4 regions of the Bradyrhizobium sp. T-12 genome follow, and region 1 is predicted to be linked to each of the others. Evidence: predicted binding sites of a transcription regulator. Region 1 holds the regulator's gene; each other region holds the start of a gene.
The links. Region 1 encodes PhoB, which activates phosphate uptake and scavenging genes when phosphate is short. Its sites were predicted from a motif close to TGTCATNNANCTGTCAT; they were not measured.

Region 2: a site for PhoB is predicted at 1,638-1,654, ahead of AC0WRY_RS24205 (UDP-2,3-diacylglucosamine diphosphatase). Genes of this name have one in related genera too.
Region 3: a site for PhoB is predicted at 2,391-2,407, ahead of ugpB (sn-glycerol-3-phosphate ABC transporter substrate-binding protein UgpB). Genes of this name have one in related genera too.
Region 4: a site for PhoB is predicted at 4,907-4,923, ahead of AC0WRY_RS01900 (DUF2794 domain-containing protein). Genes of this name have one in related genera too.

Annotation. Positions count from the first base shown of each region.
Region 1 is NZ_CM177756.1:6,880,297-6,887,945, reverse strand. It holds gene pstC (phosphate ABC transporter permease subunit PstC) at 1-887, shown strand, start outside; gene pstA (phosphate ABC transporter permease PstA) at 892-1,737, shown strand; gene pstB (phosphate ABC transporter ATP-binding protein PstB) at 1,734-2,555, shown strand; gene phoU (phosphate signaling complex protein PhoU) at 2,567-3,283, shown strand; gene phoB (phosphate regulon transcriptional regulator PhoB) at 3,322-4,029, shown strand; gene AC0WRY_RS32925 (GcrA family cell cycle regulator) at 4,102-4,614, opposite strand; gene AC0WRY_RS32920 (aspartate aminotransferase family protein) at 5,072-6,277, shown strand; gene argF (ornithine carbamoyltransferase) at 6,277-7,200, shown strand; gene AC0WRY_RS32910 (Hsp33 family molecular chaperone) at 7,363-7,649, shown strand, end outside.
Region 2 is NZ_CM177756.1:5,058,987-5,066,635, reverse strand. It holds gene AC0WRY_RS24215 (PAS domain S-box protein) at 1-204, opposite strand, end outside; gene thiD (bifunctional hydroxymethylpyrimidine kinase/phosphomethylpyrimidine kinase) at 532-1,332, shown strand; gene AC0WRY_RS24205 (UDP-2,3-diacylglucosamine diphosphatase) at 1,678-2,490, shown strand; gene AC0WRY_RS24200 (glycosyltransferase family 4 protein) at 2,504-3,547, shown strand; gene AC0WRY_RS24195 (threonine/serine dehydratase family protein) at 3,611-4,594, shown strand; gene AC0WRY_RS24190 (caspase family protein) at 4,705-6,507, opposite strand; gene AC0WRY_RS24185 (RbsD/FucU family protein) at 6,667-7,110, shown strand; gene AC0WRY_RS24180 (VOC family protein) at 7,107-7,490, opposite strand; gene AC0WRY_RS24175 (hypothetical protein) at 7,640-7,649, shown strand, end outside.
Region 3 is NZ_CM177756.1:110,783-118,431, reverse strand. It holds gene ugpE (sn-glycerol-3-phosphate ABC transporter permease UgpE) at 1-88, opposite strand, end outside; gene ugpA (sn-glycerol-3-phosphate ABC transporter permease UgpA) at 88-969, opposite strand; gene ugpB (sn-glycerol-3-phosphate ABC transporter substrate-binding protein UgpB) at 1,020-2,336, opposite strand; gene AC0WRY_RS00510 (CaiB/BaiF CoA transferase family protein) at 2,555-3,760, opposite strand; gene AC0WRY_RS00505 (organic hydroperoxide resistance protein) at 3,938-4,363, opposite strand; gene AC0WRY_RS00500 (MarR family winged helix-turn-helix transcriptional regulator) at 4,519-4,980, shown strand; tRNA gene AC0WRY_RS00495 (tRNA-Ala) at 5,023-5,098, opposite strand; gene AC0WRY_RS00490 (TIGR02300 family protein) at 5,194-5,601, opposite strand; gene aroA (3-phosphoshikimate 1-carboxyvinyltransferase) at 5,762-7,099, shown strand; gene cmk ((d)CMP kinase) at 7,096-7,649, shown strand, end outside.
Region 4 is NZ_CM177756.1:383,701-391,349, forward strand. It holds gene ccmA (heme ABC exporter ATP-binding protein CcmA) at 1-422, opposite strand, end outside; gene acnA (aconitate hydratase AcnA) at 664-3,384, shown strand; gene AC0WRY_RS01895 (DUF1223 domain-containing protein) at 3,615-4,391, shown strand; gene AC0WRY_RS01900 (DUF2794 domain-containing protein) at 4,984-5,358, shown strand; gene AC0WRY_RS01905 (GNAT family N-acetyltransferase) at 5,467-5,997, opposite strand; gene AC0WRY_RS01910 (Bax inhibitor-1/YccA family protein) at 6,314-7,105, opposite strand; gene AC0WRY_RS01915 (ABC transporter permease) at 7,387-7,649, opposite strand, start outside.

The sequences.
Region 1 (7,649 bases):
GGCTGTCCGCGATCTCGGTGCTGCTCATTCTCGGCGGCATCATCATCTCGCTGATCGTCGGCGCGTTCCCGGCGATCAAGGAATACGGCCTCTCCTTCCTGTGGACGCAGCGCTGGGCGCCGTCCGCCGATCCGCCGGTGCTCGGTGCGCTCGGGCCGATGTACGGCACGCTGGTCACCTCCTTCATCGCGATGCTGATCGCCATTCCCGTCGGCCTCGGCATCGCCATCTTCCTCACCGAGCTCTGCCCGCAATGGCTGCGCCGCCCGATCGGCATGGCGATCGAGCTGCTCGCCGGAATCCCGTCGATCATCTACGGCATGTGGGGCTTCTTCGTGCTGGGGCCGTTTCTGGCCAACACCTTCCAGCCCTTCATGATCAGGATCTTCGACGGCGTCCCCGTGCTGGGCGCGATCTTCGCAGGTCCCCCGTCCTATCTCAGCCTGTTCAACGCCGCGCTGATCCTCGCCATCATGGTGCTGCCCTTCATCACCTCGATTTCGGTCGACGTGTTCAAGACGGTGCCGCCGGTCCTCAAGGAAGCCGCCTACGGCGTCGGCTGCACCACCTGGGAAGTCGTCCGCAGCGTGGTGATCCCCTACACCCGCGTCGGCGTCATCGGCGGCGTCATGCTGGCGCTGGGCCGCGCGCTCGGCGAGACCATGGCGGTGACCTTCATCATCGGCAACTCGTTTCGCATCTCGTCGTCGATCTTCGCCCCGGGCACCACGATCTCGGCGGCGATCGCCTCCGAATTCGCCGAGAGCGACGGCCTGCATCAGTCCGGCCTGATCCTGCTCGGCCTCTTGCTGTTCGTGCTGACGTTCTTCGTGCTCGCGGCGGCGCGGCTGATGCTGATGCGGCTGGAAAAGAAGGCGGGGAACTAGCGCCATGAATCCGATCTATTCACGCCGCCGCCGCAAGGATTTCATCATCCGCGGCCTTTGCTTCGCGGCTGCCGCCTTCGGCGTAACCTGGCTCGCGCTGATCCTGATCACGCTGCTCTACAACGGCGTGGCGGGCCTGAACGTTCAGCTCTTCACCGCGGACACGCCTCCGCCCGGCTCGACCGAGGGCGGCCTGCGCAACGCCATCGTCGGCTCGATCATCATGACCGTGCTCGGCGTCGGCATCGGCGCGCCGCTCGGCCTGTTCGCCGGCACCTATCTCGCCGAGTACGGCCGCAACGACAAGCTGACCTCGGTGATCCGCTTCATCAACGACATCCTGCTCTCGGCGCCCTCGATCATCATCGGCCTGTTCATCTACGGCGCGGTGGTGGTGCCGATGCGCGGCTTCTCGGCCATTGCAGGCGCGCTGGCCCTTGCCGTGATCGTCATCCCGGTCGTGGTGCGCACCACCGAGGACATGCTGCTGCTGGTGCCGAACCCGCTGCGTGAAGCCGCCAGCGCGCTCGGCCTGCCGCGCTCGCTGGTGATCAAGCGGATCGCCTATCGCGCGGCGCGCTCCGGCCTCATCACCGGCGTGCTGCTGGCCACCGCGCGCGTCGCCGGCGAGACGGCGCCGCTGCTGTTCACCGCGCTGTCGAACCAGTTCTTCAGTCTCGGCCTGGACAAGACGATGGCGAACCTTCCGGTCACCATCAACAACTTCGTGCAGAGCCCCTACGCCTATTGGAAGCAGCTCGCCTGGAGCGGCGCCCTGCTGATCACCCTGACCGTGCTTGCCCTGAACATTGGCGCCCGCATCATCGGCGCCGAGAGGACTGCAAAATGAGTGAAATCTCTGTTTCCGTCAGCGCGCCGAGCGTTCACCCCGGCTCGCAGCCGCTGCCCGAGGCGCCAGCCAAGGTCACCGCGCGCAACCTGAATTTCTATTACGGTGAGCATCACGCGCTGAAGAATATCAATCTGGCGCTCGGCGCCAATCGCGTCACGGCCTTCATCGGCCCGTCGGGCTGCGGCAAGTCCACGCTGCTGCGCATCTTCAACCGGATGTACGACCTCTATCCGGGACAGCGCGCCACCGGCCAGCTGTTGCTCGACCACACCAACATCCTCGACCCCAAGCTCGACCTCAACCTGCTGCGTGCCCGGGTCGGCATGGTGTTCCAGAAGCCGACGCCGTTCCCGATGACGATCTACGAGAACATCGCCTTCGGTATCCGCCTCTACGAGAAAATCTCGAAGTCCGAGATGGACGACCGGGTCGAGAAGGCGCTGCGCGGCGGCGCGCTGTGGAACGAGGTCAAGGACAAGCTCAACGCCTCCGGCCTGTCGCTGTCCGGCGGCCAGCAGCAGCGCCTCTGCATCGCCCGCACCGTCGCGGTGCGGCCTGAAGTGATCCTGTTCGACGAGCCCTGCTCGGCGCTCGATCCGATCTCGACCGCCAAGGTCGAGGAGCTGATCCAGGAATTGTCCGAGAACTACACGATCGCGATCGTCACCCACAACATGCAGCAGGCGGCGCGCGTCTCCGACAAGACCGCCTTCATGTATCTCGGCGAGCTGATCGAGTTCGACGACACCAGCAAGATCTTCACGTCGCCGAGCGATCGGCGTACGCAGGATTACATCACCGGCCGGTTCGGCTGAGGAGACGCAACATGGGTTCTGAACATACCGCAAAGGCTTTCGACACTGACCTCCAGGAGCTCACCCGCCTGGTCGCCGAGATGGGCGGAATCGCCGAGCGCATGATCGTCGATTCCGTCGGTGCGCTGATCCGCCGCGACGTCGCGCTCGGCCAGCGCGTCGTCACCATCGACGCCGATCTCGACGCGCTGCAGAAGCGCATCGAGGAGCGCGCCGTGCTCACCATCGCCCGCCGCCAGCCGATGGCGGTGGATCTGCGCGAGATCGTCGGCGCCATGCGCGTTGCGACCGACCTCGAGCGCATCGGCGATCTCGCCAAGAACATGGGCAAGCGCGTCGCCGCGCTGGAGACCGACTTCCATCCGCTCAAGCTGTTCCGCGGCCTCGAGCACATGACCGACCTCGTGCAGCAGCAGGTCAAGTCGGTGCTGGATGCCTATGCCGCGCATGATCTGCCGGCGGCGATGGCCGTGTGGAAGGGCGACGAGGAAGTCGACGCGATCTGCACCTCGCTGTTCCGCGAGCTCCTCACCTACATGATGGAGGATCCGCGCAACATCTCGTTCTGCATCCATTTGATGTTCTGCGCCAAGAACATCGAGCGGATCGGCGACCACGCCACCAACATCGCCGAGACCGTGTTCTACATGATCGAGGGCCAGGCGATCACCGACAAGCGGCCGAAGGGCGACATGACGACTTTCGCCACGACGGTTCCGAATACCTGAAGACTTGAATAGCTGAAGACCTAAGGAGCGACGACACCATGGGCGCACGCATTATGGTGGTTGAGGACGAGGAAGCTCTCACCGAGCTTCTGCGTTACAACCTCGAAGGCGACGGCTATGACGTCGAGACGGTGATGCGCGGCGACGACGCCGACACCCGCCTCAAGGAGCACATTCCCGACCTGATCGTGCTCGACTGGATGCTGCCGGGCCTCTCGGGCATCGAACTGTGCCGGCGCCTGCGCACCCGGCCCGAGACCAAGCAGCTGCCGATCATCATGCTCACCGCGCGCGGCGAGGAGAGCGAGCGGGTGCGCGGCCTTGCGACCGGCGCCGACGACTACATCGTCAAGCCGTTCTCGGTGCCGGAGCTCTTGGCGCGCGTGAAGGGCCTCTTGCGGCGCGCCAGCCCCGAGCGGCTCGCCACAGTGCTGGCCTATGGCGACATCGAGCTCGACCGCGACAAGCGCCGCGTGGCGCGCTCGGGCCGCCCGATCGATCTCGGCCCGACCGAATATCGGCTTCTGGAGTTCTTCCTGGAGCATCCCGGCCGCGTGTTCTCGCGCGAGCAGCTGCTCGACAGCGTCTGGGGCCGCGACATCTATATCGACGAGCGCACCGTCGACGTCCATATCGGCCGCCTGCGCAAGCTGCTCAATCTCGGTCGCGAGCAGGACCCGATCCGCACCGTCCGCGGCGCCGGCTACGCGCTGGATGACCGCTTTGCGAAGGCTGAGCAGACGTAGGACCTGCTTCCGTAATCCAACAAAAAGCGCGCCAGCTGGCGCGCTTTTTCGTCTCGATGCCTGAGACCGTGTTTACCGCGGGCCCGGCTTCGCCGGTGCGCGCCGGCGATCCGCTGCCGGCTGATACGCCACGCGCGAATGCTGGGCGCAGTAGGGCAGGCCGGACAGCGCCTTGCCGCCGCAGAAGAAGAAATCCGGGCTCGAGGGATCGCCGACCGGCCAGTGGCAAGTCGCCTCGTTAAGCTCGAGCAGCGACAGCCGCTGGCTCATCGGCACCACGTTGTCATAGGTGACCGGTTCGGCCTCGACCTCGACCTCGAAGGCCTGCGCCAGTGCGGTGTTGCCGCGCGCAATGGGGCGGGTCACCCGCATCATGTGCTGCGCCGGGCGTGCCTTGCGCGGCCGCGGCGCGGCCGACGAAGGGCTCTTGGCGCGGCCGGACAGGCCGAGCCTGTGCACTTTGCCGATCACGGCATTGCGGGTCACATTGCCGAGCTCTGCTGCGATCTGGCTGGCCGACAATCCGGCCTCCCAGAGCTTTTTCAGCTGCTCGACGCGATCGTCGGACCAGGTCAAAACCGTCATTGCACCCTTTCCCTCGCTGCGCTTCTGCCATCCTGGCGGTCCGTGCGGCGAATGCCTAAGCCTCAAAAACCCGTGCCGTCAGAATCCCTTAAGGCTCGCCGGGCGCGCTACTCGCGCCCGAACGTTTACGCCGGTACATGAGGACTCTTGGGATCAGAACTGTTGCACGAGATGTCGTATCTGACAGCCCAAACGCTACAATATGGCGTGACTCACGCGCAAGAGTCCGCCGACTCGCTTCCACATGTTCCGTGGTGTAAAACCCGCAAAATCGCCACCGCAAGACTACGGAATCTGCGTTTCCCGAGGCTTTCGGGCGGCATTGACACCCGTTTCACCAGGCCTAAGATAGTCCCGCGTGCCGCCCTTAAAAGGCGGCACGTTTCGTTTTCCGGGCCGGTCAATGGTGCGTTGCGCAATGCACGCCTCACACCGTCCGCAACATCAAGTGACCGTCATGACTAACAGCGTAGCGCCGCATTTGCTCCCCGTTTTCGCCAGGGCCAACCTCGGTTTTGAGCGCGGCGAAGGCTGCTGGCTGATCGCGACCAATGGCGATCGCTATCTCGATTTCACCTCGGGCGTTGCTGTAAACGCGCTCGGCCACGCCCATCCCGCGCTGGTCAAGGCGTTGCAGGAGCAGGCGACGAAGCTGTGGCACATGTCGAACCTGTTCCAGAGCCCGGACGGCGAGAAGCTCGCCGCGCGCCTGTGCAACGAGAGCTTTGCGGACTTCGTGTTCTTCTGCAATTCCGGCGCCGAAGCGCTGGAGGGCGTGATCAAGCTGGTCCGCCATCATCACTTCTCCAAGGGCCATCCGGAACGTTACCGCATCATCACCTTCGAAGGCGCGTTCCACGGCCGCACGCTGGCAACCTTGGCTGCGACCGGCTCTGCAAAATATCTCGAAGGTTTTGGACCGCCGATGGACGGCTTCGACCAGGTGCCGCATGGCGACCTCGAAGCCGTCAAGAAGGCGATCGGCCCCAACACCGCCGGCATCCTGATCGAGCCGATCCAGGGCGAGGGCGGCGTGCGCTCGGCACCTCCCAATTTCCTCAAGGCGTTGCGCCAGCTTTGCGACGAGAAGGGCCTGCTGCTCGCCTTCGACGAGGTGCAGACCGGCATGGGCCGCAGCGGCGATCTGTTCGCCTATCGGCGTACCGGTGTCACGCCTGATGTGATGTCGCTGGCCAAGGCGCTCGGCGGCGGCTTCCCGATCGGCGCGGTGCTGGCGACCGCGGATGCGGCGGCCGGTATGGGGCCGGGCTCCCACGGCTCGACCTTCGGCGGCAATCCGCTGGCGATCTCCGCGGCCAACGCCGTGCTCGACGTCATGCTCAAGCCCGGCTTCTTCGACCACGTGCAGAAGATGTCGCTGCTGCTCAAGCAGAAGCTCGCCTCCGTGATCGATCGTCACCCCGACATCGTCAGCGAAGTGCGCGGCGAGGGCCTCCTGATCGGCATCAAGGCCGTCGTGCCCTCGGGCGATCTGGTGGCCGCCTTGCGCGACGAGAAGCTGCTGACCGTCGGCGCCGGCGATAATGTCGTGCGCTTCCTGCCGCCCCTGATCGTCACCGAAGCCGAGATCGAGGACAGCGTCATCAGGCTCGAGCGTGCCTGCACCGCATTGGCGGCCGGCCAGACCAAGCGGGCAAGCTGATGAGCAAGTCCCCGAAGCACTTCCTCGACATCAACGAGCTCCCGCTGTCGGAGCTCAAGCGCATGCTCGCGGCGTCGAGCGCCATGAAGGCCAAGCAGAAGGCGCAGCAGCCGGTGCGGCCGCTCGAAGGCAAGACGCTGGCGATGATCTTCGAGCGCCCTTCGACGCGGACGCGGGTGTCGTTCGACGTCGCCATGCGCCAGCTCGGCGGCGAGCCCATCATGCTCACCGGCGCCGAGATGCAGCTCGGCCGCGGCGAGACCATCGCCGACACCGCGCGCGTGCTGTCGCGCTATGTCGACGCCATCATGATCCGCATCCTCAATCACGATGCGCTGCTGGAGCTTGCGGCCAACGCCACCGTGCCCGTCATCAACGGCCTGACGCGGCGCTCGCATCCCTGCCAGGTGATGGCCGACCTCATGACCTATGAGGAGCATCGCGGCCCGATCGAGGGCAAGACGGTGGCCTGGACCGGCGACGACAACAATGTGCTGGCGTCCTGGGCGCACGCCGCCGAACGCTTCAAGTTCCAGCTCAATGTCGCGACGCCCCCGGAGCTCGCGCCGAAAAAGGCGATGCGCGACTTCATCAAGTCGACGGGCGCGCCGATCATGCTCGGCACCGATCCCGAGGCCGCCGTGAAGGGCGCCGACTGCGTCGTCACCGACACCTGGGTGTCGATGGGCGACAAGGAAGGCGAGCATCGCCACAACGTGCTCAAGCCCTATCAGGTCAATGGCAAGCTGATGTCGCTGGCCAAGCCGGATGCGCTGTTCATGCACTGCCTGCCCGCCCATCGCGGCGAGGAGGTCACCGATGAGGTGATCGACGGCCCGCAATCGGTCGTGTTCGACGAGGCCGAGAACCGCCTGCACGCGCAGAAGGGCATTCTGGCCTGGTGCTTCGACGCGGTGAAGTAGCTTCTTGTAGCTCGGATGGAGCGCAGCAAAATCCGGGTTCTCAACGCGCGGAAAGATCTCCCGGATTACGCTGCGCTCCATCCGGGCTACGCGAGCCGTCGTTCCGTGAGGAATGCGGGCATGCCTCTTTCAATTTGCATCGACCGACCCCAGATATGCGCCATGGTTTCCCAATCCCCTGACATGAAAACCGGGCCCGAAGGTCCGGTTCGCGCGCCATCTTCGATTCCGATCGATGACGCCGTGCTGCCCTACGAGGTCGATGCGCTCGACGTACGCGGCCGCCTTGTGCGGCTAGGCCCGGCGCTCGACGACATTCTCACCAAGCACGATTATCCCGCGCCCGTGGGCAAGCTGCTGGGCGAGGCCATCGTGCTGACCACGCTGCTCGGCTCGGCGCTGAAATTCGAGGGCCGCTTCATCCTGCAGGCTCAGACCGACGGTCCGGT
Region 2 (7,649 bases), 1.8 Mb from region 1:
CACATGGGTCAGGCCGCACGCCATGATGAAGATCGCAAAAGCCCAGTAGACCCAGCCGAATTTGAGGTCGCGCCGCTTGGTGACCAGAATGGCCAGGGCAAAGGGAATCGAAAAATAGGCGGCGGCGATGCAGGCGTCGGCCACGACGTGAAGCCAGATCAGCTCGGGTTCCCACAACAGGCAGATGCCGTGCGGCGAAAGCATGGACGAGTCGAGGAGACGTTCAAAAAAGGCCCACATCGTTCCACCCAAAGATTCCGTTCCGGACGGCTTGCGGGCCAGGGCGACCCGCGACATCGGTGTCGCCGGACAGTTCCACCATTGACGTCTCACGCATCGGCGAAGCAGTTCGAGACTATACCAAGGGTTCGCCGCGGGCGCATTTCCATGCCGCACGATTGCGGCGCCGAGGCCCCCATACCCGCCGGCGCGCCGCGAATCACGGCCGGCCGCGGCCGGCGCTTGCCGGTGTTCCACGGTCGCGCTAGGACAGGCCATGGCGGTGTCACCATCCAGCAAATGTGTCCGGCGATGACGACCCCGGTCGCACTCACCATCGCGGGTTCCGACTCGGGCGGCGGCGCCGGGATCCAGGCTGACCTGAAGACCTTTGCCGCGCTCGGCGTCTACGGCGCGTCTGTCATCACGGCCTTGACCGCGCAAAACACGCGCGGCGTCACCGGCATCCACGCCGTGCCGGCGGCGTTCGTCACCGAGCAGATCGATGCGGTGTTCTCTGATCTCGACGTCGGCGCGGTGAAGATCGGCATGGTGGCCCAGGCCGCCAGCATCGATGCGATCGCGGCCGCGCTGTCGCGCTGGTCGCCGGGGCATGTCGTGCTCGATCCCGTGATGGTCGCGACGTCAGGGGACCGGCTGCTCGCCGCGGAAGCCGTCGATGCGCTGCGCACGAAACTGATGCCGTTGGCGTCGGTGATCACGCCAAACCTGCCGGAAGCCGCGGCCCTGCTCGACGAGCCGGTCGCGGCAAGCGAAGCGGAGATCGAAAGCCAGGGACGGCGCCTGCTGGCGCTCGGCTGCCGTGCGGTCCTGATCAAGGGCGGGCACGGCGAGGGCGCCGAGAGCATCGACTATCTCGTCAGGGGCGAAGCAACGATCGCGCTCGCCGCACCGCGCGTCGCCACCCGCAACACCCATGGCACCGGCTGCTCGCTATCCTCGGCGGTCGCGGCGGGGCTTGCCAAGGGCGAGGATCTGGAAACCGCCGTCCGCAACGCCAAGACCTGGATCAGCGCCGCGATCGCCGCCGCCGACCGCTTCAGCGTCGGCCACGGCCATGGGCCGGTCCATCATTTCCACGGATTCTACTGAGGTGGGCTTGCTGAACCTCTCCCGGTTGCGGGAGAGGTCGCGCCCAACGGGTCGCGCCGAAGGCGCGCCCCGATGACAGGCTCCGCCGCGGGTGAGAGCTCCCTCCTCTTGGTAAATCCCACTAGGGGAAACACCCTCTCCCGCAAGCGGGGAGGGAGCGCACTTAACTAGGGGCTTCCAACGGCAATCTGATCTCTGAGTCCCCCTGCGGCGCCATGTCGCCTGATTGTCGCATGCGACTGATATTCGCGGGGAGGGCGAGGCAAGGCGTGATTCGTATCTGAAGGTGCCTCAAAAGTTCAATCGGTCATCCCCCTGTCACGGGACATTGTTACAGGCTGGCGCATGGGAAGTTACGATGTGAGTGACGAGAGCCCGGAGCGGCGCTTTCGCACGTTGTTCATCTCCGACGTTCATCTCGGAGCCCGCGGTTCTCAAGCCGATCTTCTGCTCGACTTCCTGCGCTACCACGATGCCGACACGATCTATCTGGTCGGTGACATCGTCGACGGCTGGGCGCTGAAATCGAGCTGGCACTGGCCGCAATCCCACAACGACCTCGTCCAGAAGCTTTTGCGCAAGGCGCGCAAGGGCGCCAAGGTCATCTACATCCCCGGCAATCACGACGAGTTCCTGCGCAATTATTACGGCACGCATTTCGGCGGCATCGACGTGGTCGAGAACACCGTCCACACCGGCGCCGACGGCAAGCGCTACCTCGTCATCCACGGCGACATCTTCGATCTCGTGGTGCAGAACGCGCGATGGCTCGCCCATCTCGGCGACAAGGCCTACGATTTCGCGATCCAGATGAATCGCTTCGTCAACTTCTTCCGCCGCCTGTTCAAGGTGCCCTATTGGTCGCTGTCGCAATGGGCCAAGCAGAAGGTCAAGAACGCGGTGAATTATATCGGCGCGTTCGAGCAGGCGCTCGCCGCCGAGGCGCGGCGTCACGATGCCGACGGCGTGATCTGCGGCCACATCCACTACGCCGTGATCCGCGACGAGGGCGGCATTCGCTACATGAATTGCGGCGACTGGGTCGAGAGCTGCACGGCGCTCGTCGAGCATGACGACGGTCATTTCGAGATCATCACTTGGGCGGATCATCTGCAGAAGCCGGCAGACGTCCCCCAGGTTGCAGCCAGAGCTGCATGACAGAGGTCGCCTGATGCGCATCCTGGTCGCGACCGACGCCTGGCACCCGCAAGTCAATGGTGTGGTTCGGACGCTGACCAAACTCGCTGACGCCGCGGAGGCGCTCGGCGTCCAGTTCACGTTCCTGACGCCGCAATCGTTCCGCACCTTTGCGATGCCGAGCTATCGCGACGTGCGGCTGGCCATGCCGCGCCCGGCACGGATTGCAAAGCTGATCGAGGAGGCGCGGCCGGACAGCATCCACATTGCGACGGAGGGGCCGATCGGCCTGATGGTCCGCCGCTATTGCCGCCAGCGCAGGCTGCCGTTCACGACCAGCTTCCACACCCGCTTTCCCGAATATGTCCGCGCCCGCGTGCCGGTGCCGGGCTCGCTGATCTGGCGCGCGCTGCGCCGTTTCCATGCCCCCAGCCGCGCCGTGATGGCGGCAACGCCGGCGCTCGCCCGCGAGCTGACCGAGCGCGGCTTCGATAATGTCGTGCTGTGGCCCCGCGGCGTCGACACCCATGTGTTCCATCCGCGCGCCATCGACCTCTGCCTGCCGGCACCGGTGTTCCTGTCGGTCGGCCGCGTCGCGGTGGAGAAGAATCTCGAAGCGTTCCTCGAGCTCGATCTGCCCGGCACCAAGGTGATCGTCGGCGACGGCCCGGCCCGCGCCGCGCTGGAAGAGGCCTATCCCGATGCGATCTTCCTCGGCGAGAAGCACGGCGAGGCCCTGGCGGAGATCTATGCGGCCGCCGATGTGTTCGTCTTCCCGAGCAAGACCGACACGTTCGGCCTGGTCCTGCTGGAGGCGCTGGCGAGCGGCCTGCCGGTCGCAGCCTTCCCGGTGAAGGGACCCCGCGACGTGATCGGCGACGCTCCGGTCGGCGCGCTCGATCACGACCTGCGCAGCGCCTGCTTCGCGGCGCTCGATGTCTCCCGGCAGGACTGTGTCGAATTCGCCGCCAATTACACCTGGGAAGCCTCGGCGAGGGCCTTTGTCGACAGTATCCGGGCGGTAGGGGCTGTGCTGCCGGGCCGGAACGGTGCGGAACAGCCGCGTTTCGTCGCCTAAGGGGAAGATTTCCTCGCGCGGAGGTGTCTTGCCCGCGGCTCGATGGCCGCGATAAGGTCAGCCATGACCGAACAGCTTCTCCCGATCGGCCCTGCCGACATCGATGCCGCCGCGCGTGTGATCGCGCCTTACGCCATCCGCACCCCGCTGCTGTCCTTTCCGGTGCTCAACGAGCGCGTTGGTGCGAAAGTGTTTTTGAAGCCGGAGATGCTCCAGCGCACCGGCTCCTTCAAGTTCCGCGGCGCCTTCAACAAGGTGTTCTCGATCCCGCAGGACAAGCGCGCCGGCGGTGTCGTCGCGTTCTCCTCCGGCAACCACGCCCAGGGCGTGGCGGCGGCGGCAAAAATCCTCGACATGCAGGCGACCATCGTGATGCCCGCGGATGCGCCGCTGTCCAAGCGCGAGCGCACCAAGTCCTACGGCGCCGAAGTCGTGCTCTATGATCGCGACAAGGACGACCGCGAGGCGATCTCGCGCGGCATCGCCGAGAAGCGCGGCGCGACGCTGGTCAGGCCTTATGACGATCCCTTCGTGATCGCAGGGCAGGGCACTGCCGGCCGCGAGATCGCCGAGGACATGGCGGCTCTCGGCCTCAGCCCTGACATCGTGGTGGCGCCGGCCTCCGGCGGCGGCCTGATCGCGGGCGTCGCGACGGCCGTGAAGGCGCGCTATCCCCAAGCCGAGATCGTGGTGGCCGAGCCCGAGGCGTTCGACGATCACGGCATTTCGCTGACCGCAGGCCATCGCGAGCCGCATGGCCCCGCAGGGCGCACCATTTGCGATGCGCTGATGGCGCTGATCCCCGGCGAGATGACCTTTGCGATCAACAGCAAGCTGCTCGCGCGTGGCGTCACGGCGTCGGACAAGGAAGTCGGCGCTGCCGTCGCGTTCGCCTATCGCGAGCTGAAGCTGGTGGTCGAGCCCGGCGGCGCCGTCGGTCTTGCCGCACTGCTCGCCGGCCGCCTCGACGTCGCCGGCAAGAACGTCGTCATCGTGCTCTCGGGCGGCAATGTCGACGCGGATCTGTTTGCCGAGCTGGTGGCTTAGTCGTCATTCCGGGGCGCGTGAGCGCGAACCCGGAATGACGACCTCCAAGAGCCGACACGAAGAAGGGGCAGAGCTTGCGCTCTGCCCCTTTGTCGTCTCGCCTGCGGCGATCAGCGCATGAAACCGCGGTGGTTGTTGCCGCCGCCCATGCTCGGGGCCTGGTTCATTGACTGGCGGAAATTGTTGCCACCGTTGTTGACCATGCGGTTGGTCGCATTGAACTGCGGGCGGTTGTTGTTCTGCACCTGCACCTTGTTCACCGGAGTGTTGTTGATCTTCACACCGTTGTTGACGCGGATCGGGTTGTTCTGGGTCTGAACGACCGGCTTGGTCTCGACATTCGTGCCGCCCTTGCCGACATTCACCGGCATGCTCACGATCTTGCCGGGCTTGCCGTTGATGTTGCCGTTGACGTTGCCGACGTCCGGCTTGTTGTTGGTCGCAGGCAAGGTGACGATTTTGCCGGTACCGCCATTGTTGGGCGTGTTGGTCGGCGCAGGCATGGTGACGATCTTGCCCGGGGTCTGCGTCGGCGTGCCGTTCTGCTGGTTCGGCTGGTTGTTGTTGCCCGCCGGCAGGTTGACGATCTGGCCGCCATTGCCGGGCTTGCCGATGACATTTCCATCGACCGGCTTCTGCACGATGGGCAGGTTGCCATTGCTCTGGCCACCACCATTACCCTGCTGCAGCGGCATGTATTTGGGCTGGCCGAGATTGCCGATCTTGAAGGTCGGGGCAATGTTCTGCGGAGCCAGGAACTTGGTCGCCTGCATCAGGGGGATCTGCTTCGGCTGCACCTGCAGCTTCAGCGCCATCTGCGCATAGGGGCTGTTGCCGTAGCTGTCGTAGAAGCTCTTGTAGCCGAGCGGCGAGTTCACGAGCACCGCCTTATGCCAGGCCTGCGAGAGCAGGATGTTGTTGAGCAGCCAGCGGACGTGGTCGCACAGCGGGTCGTGCGGATACATCTGGATGAACTCCTGATAATATTCCGGCCGGCCCTCGGACACGACGTAGTCATAGGCCTGGCGCGTCGAGCGGCTCGGCAGGTTGGCGGCCATCTGCACGACGGGCGCTTTGACCGGCGCGCGGTTGGCGGCAACCACGGTGTCACCGAAGAAGGTGAAGTCCGAGGTGAGCGAGGAGCTCTCCCACGGGATCTGCGCGCCGCTCGTGGTCTGGTTCACCTGCAGGCGGACGCGCTTGAACAGCTGCTCGATCGGCACGTTGGGCTCGCGCGCGACGTTCAGGAAGGCCTGCGTGTACGGGCTGTGGCCACCGGTGCCGTCGAGCGCTTCGGCGCCCGGCGCGGTCGAGTAGCCGACGATCGATCCGTTCGGCGCATCGACGATGGCAAGGCCGCGGCCGGCATCATTGACGGTCGGGAACGGGTTGTTGCGGCAGGCATCGAGGATGACGATGCGCATGCGGCTCGGGATCGTCTCCAGCGTCGACATCACGTCGACGAGGCGCACCGAATTGTTGACGAGCTCAGTAGGGTTGGACACCTTCGCATCGACGGGAACGAGATAGTTCTCGCCGGCGAGCTGCACGCCGTGGCCGGCGTAGTAGACCATCGCCACGGTGTTCGGGCCGCGCGCGGAGACTTTTGCGGAGAAGTCCTGCACCACGCGCAGCATGTCGTTCTGGGTCAGGTCGGTTGCGGCAACCACCTCGAAGCCGGCGGAGTTCAGGAACTGCGCCATGGACTGCGCATCATTGTCGGGGTTTTGCAGCTGCGGGGCGTTCTGGTAGTTCGAATTGCCGATCACCAGGGCAACCCGCTGCTCCGGGCCCTGCAGCGCGGTGGGGGCCGGCTCGACCGGGGCAACTTGCGCGGAAACAGGGCCGCAGGCGAAGCCGAACAGGCTTCCCACAAGGCTGGCTGTCATCAGCAGAGGCTTTAGGCGGAACATGGCGTGCTCCTTTGGCACTGATCTCGATACGAGATTGGTTGCGACGAAGCCTGACCGCGTTCGAGCTTGAGGTCCGTGATCCCAGTCACCATGATGGCCTCCGTGATCTGAATCACGCTTGGAACCTGCTAAACGATCGCTAAGAGGAACCGCCGTCACATGCTGAAATCGATCGATCCGATCCTGACGCCCGACCTGCTCTGGCTGCTGGCTTCCATGGGCCACGGCGACGATCTCGTGGTCGTCGATGCCAACCACCCGGCCACGCACATCGCCCGCTCGACATCGTCGCAGCGCCTGATCCAGCTCCCGGGCATGACGATGGAGACGGCCGTCCGCGCCATCATGTCGCTCTATCCGCTCGATGATTTCGATCCAGATCCGGTGCGCGTGATGCTGCCGGTCGACGATCCCGATCGCGTGCCCGACGTGCAGCGCGCGGTGCTGGCCGAGATCGAACGCGCCAGCGGCGGCGCCATAGCTCCCGGCAAGCTCTCACGGGCGGACTTCTATCGCGCGGCGGCGGCGGGCTTCGGCGTCGTGCAGGTCGGCGACAGCAGGGGTTACGGCTGCTTCCTGATCAGGAAGGGCGTGATCAGCTAGCCGGCTTGGCGCATCAGCTCCGAGGGCCAGCCGATGCGGACGAGGAGACCGTCGGGGCCGTTGATGCCGACCTCATACATGCCCCATTCACGGTGACGCAGCACGCCGCCGGGCCGGATGATGAGATCGTCCACGCGCGCGGCAATGGCCTCGACATCGGGCGTGCGAATGAACACGCCGAAGGGATTGTGTTCCGGCACGCGCCACGGGCCGTCGCCGGCTTGCGTGAGATGCACCTCGCAATTCCAGCCCCTCATGATGACGTAACCGGCATCGCCGCCCATGCGCGCGAAGCCGAGACGTTCCCAGAAGGGAGTCGCAGCGGGAAGATCGTTGCTCGGAACGATCGCAAATGCGCCGACGTGCGGGCTCTCAGGCATTCGGTCACTCCGGAACATTCAAGCTGTCCGCACAGCGTTCACGCTGCGCGTTGCAAGTCTATCCGCAGCGGCTGATCGGCAGAAGCGGCGAAACGTCCCGCACTCGAATTTGAATGGCGCGCTTGCACCTGACTGTCTATGTTCGCGCCATGTCTCGCC
Region 3 (7,649 bases), 410 kb from region 1:
CGATGTAGACCGGGAACGCGACGATCGCGATCCCGATCCAGAGGATGACGTGGGCGACATAGCGCCGAAAGCCCTCTTCCTCGACCATCAGTACGTCACCTTGCGTTCGACGAAGCGGAACTGGATGCCGGTGAGCACGATGACCATGATCATCAGGACCACCGATTGCGCCGCGGAGCTGCCGAGATTGCCGCCGAGCAGGCCGTCGGAATAGACCTTGTAGACCAGCGTTTCCGTCGACTTGCCGGGGCCGCCGCGGGTCATGGTGTCGATGATGCCGAAGGTGTCGAAGAAGGCGTAGACGATGTTGACGACCAAGAGGAAGAAGATGGTCGGCGACAGCAGCGGGAAGGTCACGGTCCAGAACCTTCGCATCGGGCGGGCACCGTCGATCGCGGCGGCTTCGAGCACGCTGCGCGGGATGCTCTGCAGGCCGGCGAGGAAGAACAGGAAATTGTAGGAGATCTGCTTCCAGGCGGCGGCGAGGATGATCAGCGTTGCGGCCTGGTCGCCGTCGAGCAGCGGATTCCAGTCGATGCCCAGGGCGCGCAGATAACGCGCGATCACGCCGAGCGAGGGATGCAGCATGAAGATCCAGAGCACGCCGACGACCGGCGGCGCCACGGCATAGGGCCAGATCAGCAGCGTGCGATAGAGCATCGAGCCGCGCAGCGGCTTGTCGGCCATGACCGCGAGCAGCAGCGCGAACGACAGCGACGAGACCGCGATGGCGAACGAGAAGAAGAAGGTGCGGAGGATCGATTCGAAATAGGCGGAATCCCCGAACAGCTCGACGTAATTTTCGAACCAGACGAAGGTGGTCGACAGGCCGAAGGCGTCCTGCTGCAGGAAGGACTGGATCACGGCCTGCAGGGCCGGCCAGTAGAAGAAAATCAGGACGATCGCGAGCTGCGGCGCAACGAGCGCATACGGCAACAGCTTTGATTGGAAAATGGCTTGCTTTTGCATGATGTCCGCAGGAGTGGCAGGCCGGGTTGCCCGGCCTGCCATCCGTGACCTTACTTGACGGCGGTCTTTTCGAACTGACGCAGCATGGTGTTGCCGCGCTCGACGGCCGCGTCCAGCGCCTGCTTGGCGGTCTTCTTGCCGGCGAGCGCCTGCTCGATCTCTTCCGCCCAGACGTCACGCAGCTGAACCATGTTGCCGAGGCGAAGGCCGCGGGAGTTCTCGGTCGGCTCCTTGTTGGTCAGCTCGAGCAGCGGGGTCTCGAGATAGGGCTGGTCCTTGTAGAACCCTTCCGCCTTGGCCTTCTCGTAAGCCGCCTTGGTGATCGGCAGGTAGCCCGAGGCCTTGTGAATATAGACCTGGCGATCGGTGTCCGAGAGGAACGTCAGGAATTTTGCAACGCCCTTGTACTCCTCGGCCGGCTTGCCGCCCATGACCCAGAGCGAAGCGCCGCCGATGATGGAGTTCTGCGGCGCGCCCTTCGCGTCGGGGTAATAGGGCATCGGCACCGCGGTGAAGGCGAACTTGGCCTGCGCCTTGACGTTGCCGAAGAATGCCGACGAGGTCAGATAGAGCGGACATTCGCCCGAGGTGAAGCGGCCCTCGCCGGTGTTGGTGCGGCCGGCATAATCGTAGGTCTTGTCCTTCTGCAGCTCGACCAGCTTCTCGAGATGCTTGACCTGGAGCGGACCATTGAACTCGAGCTTGGTGTCGAAGCCGTCGAGGCCGTTGGCCTTGCTCGACAGCGGCACGTTGTGCCAGGCGGAGAGCTGCTCGAGATTGACCCAGGTGACCCAGGAATTGGAGAACCCGCAGGTCGCATGACCGTTGTCATGGAGCTTCTTGGCGGCCTCAAACGTTTCGGGCCAGGTCTTTGGGATCGCGACATTGGCCTTCTTCAGCTCGTCGAGATTGACCCACATGACGGTCGACGACGAGTTGAAGGGGAACGAGAGCATCTCGCCCTTCGAGGTGGAGTAGTAGCCGGTGATGGCGGGCAGGTAGATCTTGGGATCGAACTTTTCGCCGGCCTCGGCCATCAGCTTGTAGACGGGCTTCACGGCGCCGGTCGCGGCCATCATGGTGGCGGTGCCGACCTCGAACACCTGCATGATGTGCGGCGCGTTGCCGGCGCGGAACGCCGCGATGCCGGCATTCATCGTATCGGCGTAGTTGCCCTTGTAGGTCGGGATCACCTTGTAATCGCTCTGCGACGCGTTGAAGTCGTTGGCGAGCTTGACGATGACGTCGTTGTTGGCGCCGGTCATCGCGTGCCACCACTGGATCTCGGTCACGGCCAATGCCGGCGAGGCGCCGAGACCAACCGTGAGTGCAACAGCAGCAGCCGTGCCAAAATGTCGAAGAGCCATCAAGAAAACCTCCCTTGCCCGTCACTAAAGAAGCGCTTGCGCTAGCAGTGCCATATGACGTTCACATGACTGTGTAAGCGGGAGAAACGAAAGCAGCAAGCGCTGCTAAATGGGAAGTCGTCAAATAGGCGAAGAGGCCACAGCCAGCCTCCTCCGTTCGCGGTGCACTATCGTGCCCGCGCCGCACTGCGGCATCATTCGTTGGACGGAGGTGGCCTCTACCGCTTGCGCTCGGGGCCGCAGACCGTGCCCTTTTCGACCATCGCGTCGATCTCGGCCCTGGAGTAGCCGAACTCGCCCAGCACCTCGGCTGCGTGCTGGCTGAATTTCGGCGGCAGCCGGCGCAGGCTCGGCTTGCTGCGGTCGAGCCGGATCGGGGAGGCGACGCCCTTGTACCAGTCCTTCTCGATGATATCGCCGCGCGCGATCGTGTGCGGATTGGTCAGCGCCTGGTCGATCTTCTGCACGGGCCCTGCGGGCAGGCCCGCGGCGAGCAGGCGATTGCACAGCGGCTCGGCCTCGTGCTGGCTGAACACGGCGGCAAGCTCGGCGCGCAGCGCCTCGCGGTTGGCGATGCGGTCCTTGTTGCGGGCAAAGCGCGGATCGGTGCCGAGCTCGGGCTTGCCGATCTCCTTGGCGAGCTTGCGGAAGGTGCCGTCATTGCCGACGCCGATGAAGATGTTGTCGGTTTTCGTCGGGAAGATCGCGTAAGGCACGAGGTTCGGGTGCTCGTTGCCGGTGAGCGAGGGCGGCTTGCCATGCATGAAATAATTCGCGGTGTGCGGATGCATGATGGCAAGGCCGGTCTCGTACAGCGTGGTCTCGAGGAATTGGCCCTGGCCCGAACGCTGCCGCTCCGACAGCGCCATCAGGATGCCGATCGCCGCATAAAGGCCGGTGGTGATGTCGACCAAGGGCACGCCGATCCGCATCGGCCCGCTCTCGGGCGAGCCGGTCGCGGCGATCATGCCGGTCATGGCCTGGATGATGGCGTCATAGCCGGGATTGCCGCCACGCGGACCGTCGGCGCCGAAGCCGCAGATCCGGCAATGCACGAGACGCGGGAATTTCCTACTGAGGACGTCGTTGCCGATGCCCCATTTCTCCAGCGTGCCCGGCTTGAAATTCTCGATCAGGACGTCGGCTGTCTCCAGCATCTTGAGCAGCACGATGCGGCCGCCCTCGGAGGCGAGGTCGAGGCCGATCGAGCGCTTGTTGCGGTTGATGCCGACGAAATAAGCCGCGTCCTCCTCGTGGAAGGGAGGACCCCATTCGCGCACCTCGTCGCCGGCGGGCGGCTCGACCTTGATCACGTCGGCGCCGTGGTCGGCGAGGATCTGGGTGCAGTAGGGACCGCCGAGCACGCGCGTGAGATCGATGACGCGCAGTCCGCTCATGGCACCTGTGGCGGCTTCAGAACTCATTGCCTTCGCTTCCCCTGTGTCGATCTTTGGTCACAGGCCTAGCGAGGTTTGTTTGCGCCAGCAATGGGCCCTCGCGTAGGGCCATATGCGCCGCCGAGCGTCAGTCCCGCGGCGTGGCAAATCAACGCAAGTGGCCGGCCCGAGGGGGATCTCGGGCCGGCCAATCCGCCGTTCCGATCAGACGACCGTCAGGCGAACGTCGACATTGCCGCGCGTGGCGTTGGAATAGGGGCACACCTGGTGGGCCTTTTCGACCAGTGCTTCGGCCTCCGCGCGGGCGAGGCCCGGCAGCGAGACCGCGAGGTCGATATCGAGGCCGAAGCCGCCCTCGGAGCGCGGGCCGATACCGACGGTCGAGGTGACGGAGGCGTCGGCGGGAACCTTCGGGCCGCCCTGCGAGGCCACGAACTTCATCGCGCCGATGAAGCAGGCGGCATAGCCGGCCGCAAACAGCTGCTCGGGATTGTTGCCGGCGCCGCCGCCGCCGCCGAGCTCCTTCGGCGTGGTGAGCTTGACGTCGAGGGCGCCGTCGAGGGTCGCAGCATGGCCGTCGCGGCCGCCGGTGGCCTTGGCGCTGGTCTTGTAGAGGACGTTCACGGACATTGTCGTCTCCCTGGGGTCTTGGGGTGGGGGTGCGATCTATATCGCAGACAATTAGATTGTGCGCAATTGAAACTTCGCCGTCTCACATTTAATTGTTCGCAATTGAATGTGCCGGCGCGCGGCGCCAGAATGAGACAAGTCCCAAAGAGATTCCCATGCCCCGAAAATCATCGGCAGCGGACGCGCCGCTGCGGCTCGACAACCAGATCTGCTTCGCGGTCTATTCGGCCGCGCATGCCTTCAACCGCGTCTACAAGCCGCTGCTGGACCGGCTCGGCCTGACCTATCCGCAATATCTGGTGATGCTGGTGCTATGGGAGCGCGACGACGTGCCGGTCAAGGACATCGGCGAGCGGCTGTTCCTGGATTCGGGCACCCTGACCCCGCTGCTGAAACGGCTGGAAGCGGCGCATCTCGTGAAGCGCACCCGCTCCAGCGAGGACGAGCGCCAGGTCCTGATCGCGCTGACGGCGCAAGGCCATGCCCTGAAGGAGAAGGCGCGTGCCGTGCCGCAATCGATCCTGGCGGCGTCGGATTGCTCGGTGTCGGAGTTGGTGGCGATGAAGGACGAGATCGTGGCGCTCAGGGATCGGCTGAATGCGGTGATCGGGAAGTAGCGTTTCGCCAGAGCCGGCTTTGCCTTCGAAGCGGGCGAAGGCTGGTGGAGCCAGGCGGGATCGAACCGCCGACCTCTTGCATGCCATGCAAGCGCTCTCCCAGCTGAGCTATGGCCCCTTAGTCCTTAACGGGGTGAAATCTGGTGGATCACCCCAACCGGCGAGTCCTGGCGACTCGCGCGGTGCACCCTTTTTCACAGATCAGGACTGATCTCAAGTCTCTTCATCACCTCCGACATCACCAATGATGTCGGTAACGTCCTCATCGCCCTCTTCTTCATCGGCAATGAAGGTCGAATCATCGTCATCGTCGTCGTCGAGGGTCTCGTCGACCTCGATATCGTCCTCGGATTCGGGCACCACGGCCTTGACCTTGCCGGTGTTCTCCTCGGCGTCGGCCTCCTCGAGCGAGACCTCTTCGACCTCTGCCGGCTCGGGCGCAGCATCCGCTGTCGCCGCGTGCCGGGCTTCGGCGCCACGGGGCATACGCGCCGGCGCCACCGGGGCAATCGGCACGACTTCGCCGGTATAGGGCGAGATCACCGGATTCTTGTTGAGGTCATAGAACTTCTTGCCCGTGGTCGGGCAAATACGTTTGGTTCCGAGTTCGGACTTGGCCACGGCAGGAATCCTGGGAATGTCTGAAAAGCGGTGTTTCACTTGGCTAGTTGGCGGCCCGCTGTCAATAGCGCATTACGGGAGAACGACATGCCCGTGACGGGGCGCGGACCATGTGGTACCTGCGCCGCAGTCCCCTCAGGGCTCATCCAAGGACACAATCTTGACTCATTCCGACCAACCGAGGCCGCTTCAGTCTCGCGCCAGCGGTCCCCTGACCGGGAAAGTACGGGTGCCCGGCGACAAGTCGATCTCCCACCGCGCGCTGATCCTGGGCGCGCTCGCGGTCGGCGAGACCAGGATATCGGGCCTGCTCGAGGGTGAGGACGTCCTCAACACCGCCAAATCCATGCAGGCGCTGGGCGCCAGGGTCGAGCGCACCGGGGATTTTGCCTGGAAGGTCAACGGCGTGGGCGTTGCGGGCTTCGCCACGCCCAAGACCCCTCTGGATTTCGGCAACTCCGGCACCGGTTGCCGGCTGGTCATGGGCGCCGTCGCCGGCTGCCCGATCTCGGCGGTTTTCGACGGCGATGCCTCGCTGCGCAGCCGCCCCATGCGCCGGATCCTCGATCCCCTGGAAAAGATGGGCGCGAAGGTCATTTCCGGCGGCGAGGGCGGCCGCCTGCCCCTGACCCTTCAGGGCGCGCGCGATCCGCTGCCGATCACCTACACGACCCCGGTCGCCTCGGCCCAGATCAAGTCGGCGGTGCTGCTGGCCGGCCTTGCCGCACCGGGCACCACGACCGTGATCGAGAGCGAGGCCAGCCGCGACCACACCGAGTTGATGCTCAAGCATTTTGGCGCCGACATCACCTCGGCGCAGGAAGGCCAGCACGGCCGCCGCATCACGCTCAAGGGCCAGCCCGAACTGCATGGTGCCACCGTCGTGGTGCCCGCCGATCCGTCCTCGGCGGCCTTTCCGGTCGTCGCAGCGCTGATCGTCGAGGGCTCGGATGTCGTCCTGTCCGATGTCATGACCAACCCGCTGCGCACCGGTCTTTTCACGACGCTGCGCGAGATGGGCGCTTCGATCGAGGAAAGCGAGGTCCGTCGTGACGCCGGCGAGCCGATGGCGCAATTGCGCGTGCGCGCCTCGAAACTGCGCGGGGTCGAGGTGCCGTCCGAACGCGCGCCATCGATGATCGACGAATATCTGGTGCTGGCCGTGGCGGCGTCCTTCGCCGAAGGCACGACGATCATGCGCGGCCTCCAGGAGCTGCGCGTCAAGGAATCCGACCGGCTGGAGGCCACCGCCGCCATGCTGCGCGTCAACGGCGTGACGGTCACCATTTCCGGCGACGATCTCATCGTCGAGGGACGCGGCCACGTTCCCGGCGGCGGCACCGTCGCCACCCACATGGACCATCGCATCGCGATGTCGGCGCTGGTGATGGGTTGCGCCTCCGATCAGCCCGTGACCGTCGACGACACCGCCTTTATCGCCACGAGTTTCCCGGACTTCATTCCGATGATGCGTTCTTTAGGGGCCGAGTTTTCATGATCATCGCCATCGACGGGCCCGCGGCCTCGGGCAAGGGGACGCTCGGCAAGCGTCTTGCGCACCATTACGGCTATCGTCATCTCGATACCGGCGTGATCTACCGCGCGGTGGCCTATGCCCTGATGCAATCAGGTCATGATCTCCGCGACGAGGCCGCCGCGGTGCAGGCCGCCCTGGAGCTCGATCCCGAAAAGTTCGGCAATCCCGCCCTGAAGACCCAGAAGGCCGGCGAGGGCGCCTCGATCGTCTCGGCGATCCCCAGGGTTCGCGAGGTCCTGGTCAATTTCCAGCGGCAATTCGCCGCCGATCCGCCCGGCGCCGTGCTTGATGGCCGGGACATTGGAACCGTGATCTGCCCCGATGCCGACGTGAAGATCTTCGTCGTCGCCGACCCCAAGGTCCGCGCCCGCCGCCGGACCATGGAAGCCAAGGCCAGGGGCGAGGAGGCCGACGAAGCCGCCGTGCTCGCCGATATCATCCAGCGCGACGAACGCGACAAGAACCGGCCGATTGCGCCTTTAAAGCCCGCCCCGGATGCTTACTTGCTAGA
Region 4 (7,649 bases), 680 kb from region 1:
AGCAGGCGCGCCAGCGACAGGCGGCGGCGCTGGCCGGCCGACAGGAAGCCGGCGGGCAGGTGGGTGGCGTGCGCGAGACCGACAATGGCGAGGCTCTCGGCGAAGTCAAAACGCTCGCCGCCGAGAAATTCGGCCCAAAAGGTCAGATTTTCGGCCACGCTGAGCGCCGGCTTGAGGGCATCGCGATGGCCGAGATAGTGGCACTGCTCGGGCAGCGTCAGCTCGGGATCGCCGCCCGCCAGCGCGATCTTGCCTTCCGCCGGCACGAGCAGGCCGGCGATCAGCCGCAGCAGCGAGGTCTTGCCCGATCCGTTGCGGCCGACGACCGCCACGGCCTCGCCGGAGACCGCGGCGAAATCGAGCCCGGCGAACACCTGGCGGCCGCCCCGCACGCAGGCGACCCCGTGTCCGGAGAGCTGCATCTCGCCTTGTTTCAGGTCACTCAAAACCGGGCCTCAGGAAAACTTGGGGTAGCGCATGGGAATTTTTGGCTGGCGGTTGCTGCGGCACGATTGTGGCTGTGGCGGCGCGGTTAGAAAGCTTCTATAAGCCCGGAACTACTTGATGCAGCAACTCAACCTGCCCCCGCAAGCGGCCCAGCCTAGATGTGCTGACGGTGTTAAAATACCCTGCCGGGTATAACTAACAATTGGGATTTCCTACATGACCTCGCTCGACAGCTTCAAATGCAAAAAGACCCTCAAGGTCGGCGCCAAGACCTATGTCTATTACAGCCTGCCCACGGCCGAGAAGAATGGTCTGAAGGGAATTTCCAAACTTCCCTACTCGATGAAGGTCCTGCTCGAGAACCTGCTGCGCAACGAGGACGGCCGTTCGGTCAAGAAAGAGGACATCGTCGCCGTCTCGAAATGGCTGCGCAAGAAGTCGCTGGAGCATGAGATTGCGTTCCGCCCGGCGCGGGTGCTGATGCAGGATTTCACCGGCGTGCCGGCGGTGGTCGATCTCGCCGCGATGCGCAACGCGATGCAGAAGCTCGGCGGCGACGCCGAGAAGATCAATCCGCTGGTGCCGGTCGACCTCGTCATCGACCACTCCGTGATCGTGAACTTCTTCGGCGACAACAAGGCTTTCGGCAAGAACGTCACCGAAGAGTACAAGCAGAACCAGGAGCGCTACGAGTTCCTGAAGTGGGGCCAGAAGGCGTTCTCGAACTTCTCCGTCGTGCCGCCCGGCACCGGCATCTGCCACCAGGTCAATCTCGAATATCTCTCCCAGACGGTGTGGACCAAGAAGGAGAAGATGACGGTCGGCAAGAAGACCGGCACCTTCGAGGTCGCATACCCTGACTCGCTGGTCGGCACCGACTCCCACACCACCATGGTCAATGGTCTGGCCGTGCTCGGCTGGGGCGTCGGCGGGATCGAGGCGGAAGCCTGCATGCTCGGCCAGCCGCTGTCGATGCTGCTGCCCAACGTCGTCGGCTTCAAGCTGAAGGGCGCGATGAAGGAAGGCGTCACCGCGACCGACCTCGTGCTGACAGTCACGCAGATGCTGCGCAAGCTCGGTGTGGTCGGCAAGTTCGTCGAGTTCTTCGGCCCCGGTCTCGACAATCTCTCGGTCGCCGACAAGGCGACGATCGCCAACATGGCGCCCGAATATGGCGCGACCTGCGGCTTCTTCCCGGTCGATGCCGCCGCGATCGACTACCTCAAGACGTCGGGGCGCGCCGCGCCGCGCGTTGCACTGGTGCAGGCCTATGCCAAGGCGCAAGGGCTGTTCCGCACCGCCAAGTCGCCCGATCCGGTGTTCACGGAAACGCTGACGCTCGATCTCGCCGACGTCGTGCCGTCGATGGCCGGTCCGAAGCGCCCCGAAGGCCGCATCGCGCTGCCGTCGGTCGCCGAAGGCTTCTCGCTCGCGCTCGGCACGGAATACAAGAAGGCCGAGGAGCCCAACAAGCGCTTTTCCGTCGAGGGCAAGGATTTCGAGATCGGCCATGGCGACGTCGTGATCGCCGCCATCACCTCCTGCACCAACACCTCGAACCCGAGCGTGCTGATCGGCGCCGGCCTCTTGGCCCGTAACGCCGCCGCGAAGGGCCTGAAGGCAAAACCGTGGGTGAAGACCTCGCTCGCCCCCGGCAGCCAGGTCGTCGCGGGCTATCTCGCCGATTCCGGCTTGCAGAAGGATCTCGACAAGGTCGGCTTCAACCTGGTCGGCTTCGGCTGCACCACCTGCATCGGCAATTCCGGTCCGCTGCCCGAGGAGATCTCGAAGTCGATCAACGACAACGGCATCGTCGCCGCCGCCGTGCTGTCCGGCAACCGCAACTTCGAAGGCCGCGTCTCGCCCGACGTGCAGGCGAACTATCTCGCTTCGCCCCCGCTGGTCGTCGCCCACGCGCTCGCGGGCAGCGTTACCAAAAACCTTGCCGTCGAGCCGATCGGCGAGGGCAAGGACGGCAAGCCGGTGTACCTCAAGGACATCTGGCCCACGACGAAGGAAATCAACGCCTTCATGAAGAAGTTCGTGACCTCGACGATCTTCAAGAAGAAGTATGCCGACGTGTTCAAGGGCGACGCCAACTGGCGCAAGATCAAGACGGTCGAGAGCGAGACCTATCGCTGGAACATGTCTTCGACCTACGTGCAGAACCCGCCCTATTTCGACGGCATGAAGAAGGAGCCGGAGCCGGTCACCGACATCGTCGAGGCGCGCATCCTCGCCATGTTCGGCGACAAGATCACCACCGACCACATCTCGCCGGCCGGTTCGATCAAGCTCACCTCGCCCGCGGGCAAATATCTCAGCGAGCACCAGGTGCGTCCCGCCGACTTCAACCAGTACGGCACGCGCCGCGGCAACCATGAAGTGATGATGCGCGGCACCTTTGCCAACATCCGCATCAAGAACTTCATGCTGAAGGGCGCCGACGGCAACATCCCCGAAGGCGGCCTCACCAAGCATTGGCCCGACGGCGAGCAGATGTCGATCTACGACGCCGCGATGAAGTACCAGCAGGAGCAGGTGCCGCTGGTGGTGTTCGCCGGCGCCGAATACGGCAACGGCTCCTCGCGCGACTGGGCTGCCAAGGGCACGCGCCTGCTCGGCGTGCGCGCCGTGATCTGCCAGAGCTTCGAGCGCATCCATCGCTCCAACCTGGTCGGTATGGGCGTGCTGCCGCTGACCTTCGAGGAAGGCACCTCCTGGTCGTCGCTCGGCCTGAAGGGCGATGAGAAGGTCACGCTGCGCGGCCTGCAGGGCGACCTCAAGCCGCGTCAGAAGCTGACCGCGGAGATCGTCTCCGGCGACGGCTCGTTGCAGCGCGTTTCGCTGCTCTGCCGCATCGATACGCTGGACGAGCTCGACTACTACCGCAACGGCGGTATCCTGCACTACGTGCTGCGCAAGCTCGCGGCCTAAGCGCGGATTTGTGAACGGTGGCTCACTGCGAAGTGAGTAGAAGGTTAAATGAAGGCGGCCTATCACAAGGCCGCCTTTCATGCGTTTGCGGCACGTTCGGATGGGCCCGCGCGGCGGAAAACGGTCCTTGGGCGGTTATCTGGACGGATGAAGTATCGTGCCCCGTAAGACTACGGTGACCATCAGGCGATAAGATCCCCCTCCACGAGTGACGGTGTGTGACGTTCGACATGACAACAATGACGGCTTCTCATCTGGTTTCACGTTGGTCCGGTGCCCTCTGGTCGAGTGCTCTCGGCCTTTGTGCCATCGTCGCCGTCGTCGTTCCCGCCTCTGCCGATCCCCGCGCCGTTGTCGAATTGTTTACCTCGCAAGGCTGCTCCTCCTGTCCGCCCGCCGACCAGATCATCGGCGATCTCTCCAAGGATCCGTCGATCATCGCGCTGAGCATGCCGATCGATTATTGGGACTATCTCGGCTGGAAGGACACGCTGGCGGATTCGCGCTTCTCTGCACGACAGCGTGCCTATTCGAAGATGCGCGGCGACCGCGAGGTCTACACCCCGCAGGTCGTGGTCAACGGCTCCACCCATGTCATCGGCAGCGACCGTACCAGCATCGAGAATGCGATCGGCAAGACCGACAAGGGTGTGGGCGTGATGAGCGTGCCGGTGACGATGTCGCTCGCGGGCAAGCAGATCAACGTCTCGGTGGCCGCGAGCAAAGAGCCGGCCGTCTCGCATGGCGAGGTCTGGATCTGCTCAATCGCCAAGTCGGTCCCGATCGCAATCACCCGCGGCGAGAATCGCGGGCAGCAGGTCACCTATCACAACGTGGTGCGCAACCTGCTCAAGGTCGGTGACTGGACCGGACGTTCGGAAAGCTGGACGGTGCCGATCGAGAATTTGACGCGCGACGGCGTCGACGGCGCGGTGGTCTACGTCCAGGACGGCAGCCGCGAGCGGCCGGGCCCAATGCTCGGCGCGGCATACACGTCGCTGCATTGAAGTAAGCACAGCATCTCGGCAATTGTTGCTCGTCATTCCGGGCGCGCGAAGCGCGAGCTAGGGTGCGCAATTGCGCACCTTAGAATCCATCTATCCATGGACAAGCTGAGAAATGGATTCTTAGATGCGCAATTGCGCATCGTAGTTCGCGCCAAGAGGCGCGCCTCGGAATGGCAGCGCGCCAGCAACATCCCGACACAAACAAAAAAGGACCAACTTGCGTTGGCCCTCCTTGTCGTGCGTACAGACCCGATCCTGTTCGACCCCGGGGGGCTGGGGGCTGAGGAATCCGGAACCGAAAGGACCGGGTCAACGCACATGAATCTTTTCGCAGTGCAGGGCGGCAGTCGCTAGGCGGAAAAGCGGCGAGACTATGATTCCTTCTAACGATCCCGTGACGGTTCGCCGCGACAAAGTTCCACCTTTGCGTGTGCCCGGCATCGCACCTGATTCGATCGGTTGAATGGGGGGGGGCGAGTTCCATCAAGAGCCTTGCGGCGAGAGACGGATGGCGCAATCATACCATTGTCATGATCCGGTTCCGGGGACGGTTCGCGGACGGGGTTCAAGTCGTGCGATGAGGAGGCTCTCCATGAGTCTGATGTCGGAGGATGCCGATCCGAGCGAGCAGCGCGCGGCGGCGCGCCCCGCCGCTGCGAATGCGCAACAACTGAGCCGGGTGACGTTCAACCGGCTCGAGCTGCACCGCATTCTCAATCTCTACGGCCGCATGGTCGCCGACGGCGAGTGGCGCGATTACGCCATCGACTTCCTGAAGGACCGCGCGGTGTTCTCGGTCTATCGCCGCGCCTCGGAAGTGCCGATCTATCGCATCGAGAAGGATCCGCGGCTGGCGCGCAAGCAGGGCATGTACAGCGTGATCTCGGCGACGGGCCTGATCCTGCGCCGCGGCCACGAGCTCGAGCGCGTGCTGCTGGTGATCGACCGGAAACTGGCAGTGGTGTAGCCACTGACCCCGTCGCCCGAAGGGAGCGAAGCGTAATCCGGGGCCGTTGTACCAGCGGATGGACCTGTCCCGGATTTCGCTTCGCTCCATCCGGGCTGCAAGAGCTTCCTACTGCCCCGGCACCGTGCTCGCGCCCTCGCCGAGGTCGCGCTGCATCATCACCGTGTCCAGCCAGCGGCCGAATTTCAGCCCGACATTGCGATGCGTGCCGATCATCTTGAAGCCGCCCTTGGTGTGCACGCCGATCGAGCCGGCATTGGCGGAATCGCCGATCACCGCGATCATCTGGCGAAAGCCGCGCGCCTCGCATTCGGCGACCAGCCGCTCCAGCAGCGCTGAGCCGACGCCGCGGCGATGGAAGGCGGGATCGAGATAGATCGAGTTCTCGACCGTGAAGCGATAGGCCGGCCGCGGCCGGTAGGCGCCGGCATAGGCATAGCCGGCAACGCGGCCGTCGAGCATGGCGACGAAATAGGGATAGCCGCCGTCGACAAGCGCGCGATAGCGGCGCGTCATCTCCGAGAGGTCGGGCGGCTCCAGCTCGAACGTGGCGGTGCCCTCGCGGACGGCCTGCTGGTAGATGGCGGTGATGGCGGGAAGGTCGGCCTCGGTTGTGGGCCGGATGTCTGCTGCGGTCATGGGGCGAAGATTAAAGCGTTCCCGGGACGGCTGGAAGGGGCGAACGGCCTTTCCACGTCGTCATTGCGAGCGAAGCGAAGCAATCCAGAAATGCATCTGCGGAGGGACTCTGGATTGCTTCGCGGAGTTCGTAATGAAGGGAAAGGCATCACTTGTAGCCCGGATGGAGCGCAGCGAAATCCGGGACAGGTGTATCGGCTGATGCCACGTTCCCGGATTGCGCTGCGCTTCATCCGGGCTACGGGAACGGTGCTCCCGGCCAAACAAAAACCCCGGCCTTTCGGCCGGGGTTCGTGTCGTTCGCTCTGTCAGTCGCTTAGTCGCGCTGGCCGAGCAGCTGCAGCAGCAGCGTGAACAGGTTGATGAAGTTCAGGTACAGCGACAGCGCGCCGGTGATGGCCGCACGCTCTGCGATGTCACCGCCGGCCGAAGCATAGCCGTAGATGTAGTCGTTCTTCAGCCGCTGGGTGTCCCAGGCGGTGAGGCCCGCGAACACCAGGACACCGACCACCGACACGATGAACTGCAGCATCGAGCTCGCCAGGAACAGGTTCACCAGGCTCGCGATGATGATGCCGATCAGGCCCATGAACAGGAACGAGCCCATGCCGGTCAGGTCACGCTTGGTGGTGTAGCCGTAGAGGCTCAGCGCACCGAAGGTCGCCGCGGTGATGAAGAACACCCGCACGATCGAGGTGTGGGTGAACACCAAGAAGATCGACGACAGCGAGACGCCCATCAGCGCCGCGAACACCCAGAACAGGATCTGGGCCGTCGAGGGCGCGAGACGGTTGATGCCCGCCGAGATCACGAACACCATGGCCAGCGGCGCGAGCATGAACAGCCATTTCAGCGGGCTGACGAACATCGCGTAGCCGAACGGCGTCAGGAACAGCTTGCCGACGCGGACGGATTCCGCCGTCGGAACGTCGGTCACGGCAGCCATGTAGACGCCGAGCGCGGCCAGGCCGGTGATGGCGAGGCCGATGCTCATGTAGTTGTAGATGCGCAGCATGTAGGCGCGCAGGCCGGCATCGACCGTCGCGGCGTCAACACGCCCGGCGGCCCTGCCGAAAGGAGAAGCGTAGTTACGGTCTAGGTCCGACATGGTCGAATTCCCGTTGGTTGGTCCGGTCCGGCACTGGGGTCGCCGTGCCGCCGGTTCGTCAAACTCTATCTCGGATACCGATGCCAACCGACTAAATTTTGGCTAACAATCGGGGCTCCGAACCCACTCGATATGTGGGAAACTAACACATTCGCTGCAACCTTCCACGCGCGGCTGAATGTCGCCCTTGGCGGCAATCCTGACGCGAACCTGACGAGCAGTCGTGGTTAATCGCGGGAATCGTGCGATTCCGCATCCGTGCGGCCAGCCGCTACCATTTGTCACAAATTCCGCAACACCGTTGCGGGCTTTTTGTTCAATGCCAGCAGCGTGCCTGCGAGCCCGAGCCCGACCGTGACGACGAGCGCGGCCGCGACGACTCCGGCCGCGCTGCCGGCCTGCCAGACGAAGCTCAGCGTCATCAGCCGCGTCACGATCATCCAGGCAGCCAAGCTGCCGGAGATCACGCCGAACAATGCGGTGGCGAGCCCGATCAAGAGATATTCGAGCGCATAGGCGCCCAGCAGCCGCAGCCGCGTCGCGC